DNA from 3 places in the Proteus sp. G2626 genome. Region 3 is predicted to be linked to each of the others. Evidence: predicted binding sites of a transcription regulator. Region 3 holds the regulator's gene; each other region holds the start of a gene.
What was found. The regulator Fur, encoded in region 3, represses iron uptake genes when iron is present. The targets are predictions, from matches to a motif close to ATAATAATGAGAACNACTATCAA.
Positions count from the first base shown of each region.

Region 1: the regulator Fur is predicted to act here: its motif matches at 1,373-1,395, upstream of ftnA (non-heme ferritin).
Region 2: the regulator Fur is predicted to act here: its motif matches at 1,628-1,650, upstream of GWJ05_RS04900 (TonB-dependent receptor domain-containing protein).

Region 1 covers NZ_JAABNH010000027.1:16,961-20,254, forward strand. The annotation lists gene GWJ05_RS12590 (DUF2628 domain-containing protein) at 1-98, opposite strand, end outside; gene GWJ05_RS12595 (universal stress protein) at 407-841, opposite strand; gene ftnA (non-heme ferritin) at 1,509-2,012, shown strand; gene copC (copper homeostasis periplasmic binding protein CopC) at 2,450-2,842, shown strand; gene copD (copper homeostasis membrane protein CopD) at 2,842-3,294, shown strand, end outside.
Region 2 covers NZ_JAABNH010000009.1:96,344-99,637, reverse strand. The annotation lists gene GWJ05_RS04900 (TonB-dependent receptor domain-containing protein) at 1-1,576, opposite strand, end outside; gene fbpC (ferric ABC transporter ATP-binding protein) at 1,802-2,842, opposite strand; gene GWJ05_RS04890 (ABC transporter permease) at 2,858-3,294, opposite strand, start outside.
Region 3 covers NZ_JAABNH010000029.1:74,662-77,955, reverse strand. The annotation lists gene ybfF (esterase) at 1-408, shown strand, start outside; gene ybfE (LexA regulated protein) at 612-920, shown strand; gene fldA (flavodoxin FldA) at 1,193-1,720, shown strand; gene fur (ferric iron uptake transcriptional regulator) at 1,911-2,357, shown strand; gene GWJ05_RS16640 (DUF817 domain-containing protein) at 2,442-3,281, opposite strand.

The DNA of each region.
Region 1 (3,294 bases), on a different contig from region 3:
TCTTTATAAGCGACTTTAAATTCAGGTGTTTTAGGTGAACCATATTTATCAAAAAATGAAAAACGTTCTTGCCATTTTTCAGAATACTCTTTATTCATGTTAATTCCTTTTACCTGTATTGATTACATTTAGTCTTATAGAAAAAATGTATCTTTACATAAATTCACAAGATGAACAATATAAAATTTTTAAGAAATTATAGACATTTATATAATAACCATTAATGCAAGATGTTTTTTATTTTTTAATAATAATCTTATTGTTTAAGAATATATTGTTAATAACCGGTCTTGAAAATATAAATGATAAAATAAAATATTAACTTGAGTTTGCTTGACGGAAGAAAGAATAAGAAATCTGGTTGATGGCTTGTACCAGATTTCTTATGAAGGAATAAAGTAAGCAACTAACGCACAACTAGCACTGATGATTCAGCGTAGCTAACGACAGAAGATGCCGTAGAGCCGAGAAGATACGTTTTCATGCCAGGGTTACGAGAACCAATAACAATGAGTTCTGCTTGAATTTTTTTCGCCGTCTCTAAAATTTTATCGCGAGGATTCCCAATGGAAATATAAAACTGAGAGGTACTGTTAGGAATGTCGATATGCGATAAATTTTCTTTTAATGTAGATAATGCAATTTCAATACGTTGTTTATCACTTGCGAGTCGGTCTTGCCCTGCAAATGCGAATCCAACAAAAGACTCATAACTTGGGATCACGGATAAAAAATGAATATTGAGTTTATCGGCGACAGACAATGCTTTTAGATGAGAAACAACCTTGTCCAATAAACCAAGCTCTGTAAAATCAACGGGTACTAACACTGTTTTTGTCATAGTGGCTCCTAATTAACCTTTATTATGATTAGGGCTTTAATACTAATTACTTGTACATACACATGTGAGTTACCTACTAATCTTATCAGTCAAAAGCAAAAACTGTACAAAAATTAGAAATATTTTTATTTTTTGAGAGTTATGTATTTTTTTACATGGAAAAATGTAGCAATTTAAGTGAATAATTGTGTAATAGAGTCAAATAGAAATAGTTATTAAAAAGTAGGTTGGTTACTAGGTAAGAAAATGTTTTGCTATCTAACCAAAATGAGCGTGCATGCAAATTGAAATGCTATTATATAAATAAACTAAACTCTTAAAAAATAATATTTAATATAACTGTTTAAGTTTTTACTTTATAAAATTTAAAAATATCCATAATATAAAAAGTACATATTAGTTATTGGGAGTAAAGATAATATCTATTTATTGCAATATGTTATGGGGTTTTTGGGAATTTGTCTGATGGTTTTATCTTAATGATAACAAGTAGCATTTAGCTTTTAATAAAATAATAAAATTATATTACAAATGAGATTGGTTTTTATTTTTATTACGAACTAATTGATTGAAAAAAATAAAAAAACTCTATTTAAATAACTATATTTTTATTTTTAAGTGTGCATAATATCTGTAATGTTAATTTTCATCGTAAGGAACGTAAAATATGTTACATCAAGATATGATCAATAAATTGAATGAACAGCTAAATTTAGAGTTTTATTCAGCAAATCTTTATTTGCAAATGAGTGCTTGGTGCGACGATAAAGGATTTGATGGTGCAGCTAAATTTTTAAAAGCCCATTCTCGTGAAGAAATGGAACATATGCATCGCCTATTTGATTATTTGAGTGATACAGGGGCGATGCCTTTACTCGGTGCGATTGAAGCACCACCTTCAGAATTCTCATCACTCGCTGAGTTGTTTGAGAAAACTTACGAGCATGAAAAACAGATTACAGCTGAAATTAATAAATTAGCTCATGTTGCAATGACCACTCAGGATTATTCAACGTTTAATTTTTTACAATGGTATGTTGCTGAGCAACATGAAGAAGAGAAATTATTTAAATCAATTTTGGATAAATTGGCGATGGTTGGTGATAGCGGTAAGGCTTTATTCTTATTAGATAAAGATCTGAACACATTATCAACATCTGCACATGTTTAATAATTAGCAAAGCACTACGTTAAGATAGGCTTAAGTTAATAAAATACATAAATATAATGATAACGCTCTGCTGGAAATAAACAGTAGGGCGTTTTTTATTACTCAGCATTAGTTCACAGCCTTATTTCTTTCTCTATTAATTGTATGTTTTTTATCCTGGATATATCTTTTGGATGTTATTTAAACAGGATGTTTATTTTACATTTAACTTAATTTGGTTATGTATTGAACTGTTTAGACTGTCAATGTGGGTATTATATTTTTTTGAAGTGTAAAAATGAGTGATATTTGAAACAGAATCTGCGCTAAATAACATATATTTTGAGTGCTAGTTCACAACCTTTTATTTCTAATAGGAAGAAGCGGAGATCTTGACGTGAATTTGCTATAAAATATTTTCATAAATAAAAAAATCACCTGTAATTTAAGAGGTTATTATGTCATTAAATACACTTAAGACATCTTGGGGTAAATTATCTGCTATTGCGGTTTTATTCCTAGGTATGTCGTATCAACAAGCATTAGCACACGCGCAACTAAAATCTCAGTTACCAGCTGAAGGTGCGGCTATTGAGCAGTCTCAAGCACCTAAAGTTATCACATTAGATTTTTCTGAAGGTATTGAACTTGCATTTAGTAAAATCAAAGTGACGAATACCGACGGCAAAGAGATTACTGTAGGGAAATTGAGCTTAGATCCTGTAAACAATACTAAATTATTACTACCGTTAGAAAGTGATTTAGCTGAAGGTAATTATTTAGTTGATTGGAATGTGGTTTCTGTTGATGGGCACAAGACAAAAGGTTCTTATCAATTTAGTGTAAAATAATGACACCTGAAGACGTTTATATTTTATGCCGTTTCTTTCATTTTGTGGCAGTCATGTTTATGTTTGGACTGAGCTTCTCGGCTGCCATTCTGGCAAAAGATAAGTTTATTCCTCTCATTCAAGTTCGTTTGCGCCCAGCATTAGCCATCAGCACTATTACGGTCTTTATTACGACTTATTTATGGATGGCTTTACAATCTGGTATTATGGGGGACGGATGGGAGGATGCTTGGTCACTGGAAATATGGAAAGCGGTATTAGGTACTTCATTTGGTCAGATTTGGCAATGGCAATTGGTATTAGCAACTTTTGCTTTAGCTGTATTATTTATACACCAACGTTATATTCGTAATTTCTCTTTATTAATTGTTGCTTCAATTATGTTGATCTTACATGCCTCTATTGGTCATGGTGCTATGTTTACAGGTTCAGATGCAACTTTTTATAAGATT
Region 2 (3,294 bases), on a different contig from region 3:
AATTATTGATACGATTGTAATAGGCACTCATATTAAATTGAATATCGCCTGTTACTTTAGTTACTCCAATATCAATATTATTTGCGGTTTCTGCAGTTAAATTAGGATCGCCTTTTTCAATGGTTCTACTTGCGGCATGAACACCATTCGCATAGAGCTCTTCTGCGACCGGTAATCTTTTTGTGTGTGATAGTGATAAATTTAAAAAATAGTCTTGTGTAAAATTCCAGGCTAATCCAGTAGAAATGGAAGATGCACTTTGTTTATTGGCTTTTTGAGTTTCTCTATTTAACAGTGATTGCCACTCTTGGCGAAATCCTAATTCATAGCGAAAATCACCTAATTGATATTCTTCTAATAAAAAGAGTGAGTGACTTTTTGTTTTTGTTGCGGGGACATAAGCCTCTTCACCGTCAGCACTAAAATCACGTTGATTAAATTGCCCGCCAATAACACCATGCCAACCTAAAATAGGTTGATGAGTGAAAGAAAACCTTAATTCATCTCCTTTGTTTTTAAATTGGGTACTGACTTCATGACCTTCTTTTTCATCATGATGATAATCGGTTCTGGCTGCACTGAAACGTAGAGATTCAATACCAACAAATGGATTGTTTTTTTCACCACGTAGATCCCATCGCTTACTCTCCATAATAATATAAGGAATACCATGTTCATGTTGTTCATCAGGGTATCCATGATTGTGATCATGATGATGATGGCCGACTAAAGGAGGGGTTATAGATGCGTGGTGGTGATCCTCATCGTGAAAATGAGTATGACCAGGCAATCCATATCGACGATGTTGTTCGCCATAACCAATACCAATATAACCGTCATCGAAGATCCAAGATGCGCCGATATTGGCCGATTGATTATCTTGATAAGAGCCAGCTAAACGGCTAGGTTCTCCTTGATGCAAGGAGGCTGGTTGTTTGTAATCGCTTTGATAACGTTTAGTGCCTTCAATACGCAACGCTAGATTATCTTGTCCTAATGTTAATCCGGCTGATCCTGTATTTCCTTTAGAAACAGAATCGTACTGATACTGTAATTCTCCCTCGTAGCCTTTTTCAGGCACTGACATAGGAATTTTGCTATCAATCACATTAATTGCACCGCCTATTGTTCCTCCACCATAAAGTAATGTTGCAGGTCCTTTTAGTACTTCAATTCGCTGGCTTAAAAAGGGTTCGCTTGTGATTGCGTGATCTGCACCAATAGAGGAAACGTCCATAAGATCACTGCCACTGTGTAATACCTTGACTCTATTCCCTGACAGCCCTCGAATAACGGGATGTACCGAACCGCCACCAAAAAAACTGGCATGAAAACCTGGCAAGGATGTCAACGTTTCAGCAATAGATGCACTACGATTAGCACGTAGATCCTCTTGTGTCAGAACCACAACGGGTATTGCCATTTTTTCTTGTGGTGTATGCAAAGGGGTCGAATAGACCTTTAATACATCAAAAGTCTGATTTTCTTTTTCCTTTATTGCAGAGTCTGCATTTACAAACAAAGAATAACTTATTGAAATAAAAAGTGTTGTATAACTAAAAATAGATTTTTTCATACCATTTATCCTCCTTGTTTTATTATGTTATAACGTAACATTTTGTAAATATTGTAAGTAAATATAATTATCATTAGCAAGTAATGATTTTTTAAAAACGATAAAAAATTTATAATTATTTGTAATTTAAGAATAAAAAAACAAAAAAGAGAATGTAAAAAAGAAGGAATAAAAAGGCGCCATAATGGCGCCCTGAAGAGAAATGATAAAATAGGGTAAAGGTGCTTATTCTAAAATAAACATACCATAAGGATGGATTTGGAGATAATAACTGTCGCCTACGTTAGGTTGAAGCTGTGTGGCATTGACTTGTAATAGCAAAGTTTGATTTTGCCATTCGACGGTTACCTCATATTGAGGACCCATATAAGCTACATGCACGATTTTGCATTGCTGACAGGCTTCGCCTTGTTGAGATAAGGTGATCGCTTCAGGCCTAACACCGACTCTGACTTCTGTTTTAGTCGTATTAAACGTGTCTGGCTTTGGTAGGCGATATTGGAAGATATCAACATAATCAGCGCCTAATGTGGCTGGGAATAAGTTTGCATCTCCCATAAAACTGGCCATAAATTCAGACGCAGGTTGGCGATAAAGGGTTTGTGGAGATCCTAATTGCATTATCTTGCCTTTATTCATCACCAATACCATGTCAGAAACCGCAAATGCTTCACTTTGGTCATGGGTCACGTAAAGAGAAGTGATATTAAACTGTTGTTGTAATTCACGAATTTTCTCTCTCATGCTACGACGTAAATTTGCATCAAGGTTACTGAGTGGTTCATCAAAAAGCAGTACTTTAGGTTTTAAAATTAAGGCGCGAGCTAATGCAACACGTTGCTGTTGCCCACCCGATATTTGGTCAACAAAACGGTCTTCAAATCCTGCTAAATCCACCAGCTCTAAAGCTTCTGTTACTCGTTGCTTGATTTCTGCTTTCGGGCGCCCGAGCATTTTTAACCCATAGCCAATATTTTCCCCTAATGACATATGAGGAAAAAGCGCATAAGACTGAAACACCATACAGATATCACGTTGTTGAATTGAGCGATCAGTCACATCTTCACCGTCGATAAAGATTTTACCTTCTGTGGGTTTTTCTAGTCCTGCGACTAAACGTAAAACGGTTGTTTTACCGCAACCAGAAGGCCCTAATAATGAAACCATTTTACCTTGTGGAATAGACAAACTGAGCTCTTCAATAACCGTATTAGAGCCAAAACGCTTAACGACATTTTTCAGTTCAACGAAATGTTGTTGTGTCATGATTTATACTCCGTATTACTGTGCATTTTTGGCTTTAGAGCGTGAAACACGGGCTTCGCCAATCAAATAGTCAAATAAGAAAATAATTGCCAACATCACGACGATTAAAATCGAGCCGTAGGCAATTGCGACGCCGTATTCACCGTCTTCAACACGGTTTAAAATATAAGCAGTTGCAACACGTGTATCAGGTGTAACAAGGAAGACAATGGCACTGACAGTAGTAATTGCACGCACAAAACTATAAATCAGCGCAGACAGAATAGCAGGGCGCAATAACGGTAATAGGACATAGAAAATGGTTCTCATTGAATTTGCTCTCAAGCTTAAAGACGCTTCATCGAGAGATTTATCAATTTGTCCCAATCCCGCAATACCCGCACGTATCCCTACTGGCACATTACGCATTGTCATAGAGATAATCACAATCGCAGCAGTCCCTGTTAAATAGA
Region 3 (3,294 bases):
GTTCGTCGCCACGATAAGATTTTTGCAGCGCTAGAAGCCGTCACTGAAGCTAAAGTCACACGACGCCAAGATGCCGCAGAAATTATGCGCCCTTTTATTAAGGAAGAAGGGGTTATTCAATTTTTACTTAAATCCTTCAAAAACGGTGAATGGTTATTTAATTTACCTGCAATCAAAAAAGCCTATTCAGATATTATTGGTTGGCAAAACGTTCCTGCTTGGCATTATCCTGTGTTATTTATTCGTGGTGGCTTATCACCTTACATCTTAGATGAATATCGTCATGATATTGCACATCAATTTCCGCTTGCTAGCGCTTTTGTCGTAGCCAATACTGGGCACTGGGTACATTCAGAAAAACCTGACACGGTTATTAACGCTATTCGTCGTTTTTTATCCAAAGTTTAATTAATTACCTAAAATGACCTCATTAAGAAAGTAATAACTTACCTGAATGTATAATTATTGTACTTAATCACACCATGTGTCGATAAAAAGACCAAATGACAATAGGTTAAACTCAGGAAGCAGTGGCAGGACGCCACTATGTGGGGTATTATTGGGCGTTTCGCAATTTAGTCATTGGTATACGCCCTTTCACAGCAAAATTTATGGCAAAAGAACAAACTGATCGCACCACACTGGATTTGTTCGCAGATGAACGCAGACCTGGGCGACCTAAAACAAACCCGCTTTCTCGGGATGAACAGCTTAGAATTAATAAACGCAATCAATTAAGACGAGACAGAGTCAATGGTTTACGTCGAGTTGAGTTGAAATTAAATGAAGACGCTGTGAATGCACTTAATGAGTTGGCGACAGCAAGAAATGTCAGTCGTAGCGAACTTATTGAAGAAATATTACTAGAGCAATTAGCACAAAATTACGCCTTAAAAATGCATCAAAATGAGAATAGCTAGCAACTAAACCACACAAATTCGACAGAATTACCCTGCTATTTTCGTCAAAATACATTTTTTAGTTTTCTATCATGAAAACATGAAGCTTATTTTTCACTAGTAATTGTTCAAACACAGACAAATATAATCTAAATATTTCGAGGTATAGCTAGGCAAGCGTTAAATGAATCACTAGTAGTATACAAAGTATGTGATTAGTGAGAATAAATGTAGCCAATAATGCAACATCTTGATGTATAACGAATATAGAATAAAAGAGGTTATCTCACTTTATGGCAATCATAGGTATATTCTTCGGCAGTGATACCGGCAACACGGAAAATATTGCCAAAATGCTTCAAGAACGATTGGGCGCGGATAATGCCGAAGTTCATGATATTGCAAAATCTAGTCAGGAAGATATCGAAGCATTTGATATTCTGTTACTTGGTATTCCTACTTGGTATTATGGTGAAGCACAATGCGATTGGGATGACTTTTTCCCGACATTAGAAGATATTAATTTTGAGGGTAAGTTAGTTGCATTGTTCGGTTGTGGTGACCAAGAAGACTATGCTGAATACTTCTGTGATGCAATGGGTACAATCCGCGATATTATCGAGCCTCGTGGTGCAGTCATTGTGGGTCACTGGCCAACTGAAGGTTATCATTTTGAAGCCTCTAAGGGGCTTGCAGATGATAATCACTTTATCGGCCTTGCAATTGATGAAGATCGCCAACCAGAACTAACCGAAGAGCGTGTTGACGCTTGGGTTGCTCAAATTAAAGAAGAAATGAGCCTAGACGAAATTCTGGGATAAAATAAATACTCAATATTGAGAATGATAATTATTCAATGGTGTGCTAAGATAGTGTGATAGGTAGGGGTGTTTATTTTTAAATATCATGCCTATAATCAATAAGGTTATTTATTCACCCGAGCGTTAATGAATAAACCCTATTAGTGAGCACAAAAATTAAATTCACCATTAGCAACAGGATTAAATCCGCATGACCGACAATAATAAAGCGTTAAAAAATGCTGGGTTAAAAGTTACACTTCCTCGCTTAAAGATCTTGGAAGTGCTCCAGGATCCTGAGTGCCATCATGTCAGTGCTGAAGATCTCTATAAAAAACTCATCGATATCGGTGAAGAGATTGGTCTGGCAACCGTGTATCGCGTCTTAAACCAATTTGACGATGCTGGTATTGTTACCCGACATAATTTTGAAGGGGGTAAATCAGTATTTGAATTAACTCAACAACACCATCACGATCATTTAATTTGTCTTGATTGTGGTAAAGTTATCGAGTTTACAGATGATGCGATTGAAGTGCGCCAAAGAAACATCGCTGAACGTCATGGTATCAAACTTTCCAATCATAGCCTTTATTTATATGGCCACTGTGCTGAAGGCAATTGTAAAGAAGATAGCCACGCACATGATGAGAAATAATTCATTCTGGATAATCTCTCAGTAGAAAAAAGGAACTGTTCACAGTTCCTTTTTTATTGCCCTAAATTTGAAGATAAAATAACTCTATTTAGCCACACTGATACTCTGTTTAATATGTTTTAAATGAACCACAATAGTAAATGTAACAATGACCAATAATGACCAAGAGCCCCATTTGCCTGCATGTACAGCAGACCAAGCACCAATTTGGTTGGGATATTGCCAAACACCAAAAAATGTACCGAAATTCTCAGCAAGCCAAATAAAAAAACCAATCAGAACAAAAGCCAATAATAGTGGCATTTTTCGCTCTGTGTCATAAGGCGTAAAATAAACGACACTACGCGCATAAAGACCTAAAATAAAGGCGGTTAAATACCAACGATAGTCACCAATAAAGTGATGAGAAAAGAAATTAATATAGATAGCAAGTGCGACCAACGTTGCCATCCAATAAGGTGGATAATGTTCAATTCGTACTTTTAAAAAGCGCCATGCTTGAATTAAATAACTCCCCACAGCTGAATACATAAACCCTGTAAATAAAGGCACTTCCCACAACTTTGTGTAAGCAAAATCAGGGTATTTCCACGATCCTATCGCAGCCGAAGTTTTAAATAACTCCATAACAAAACCCACAATATGGAAAAAACAGATCGCTTTTAATTCATCCCATGTTTCGAGTTTTCCCCATACCATCCACAGTTGGAAAGCAATAGCAAGAATAAGTAAAACATCATAACGAGGTATACCTAATATTCCTTTACTGGGTGTCGTAAATAAAATAAAAAAGAAAAAACCGGCAAATAAGCAAGAACGCGCTTCTTTTACACCAAAAAAAAGAAACTCAACAATAAATCGTTTTATACCTTTAAAAGGCCTTAATGGAGGTTCTAATAAAAAATCATCCAATCGTTTTAACATGCTTCTTCCTGAA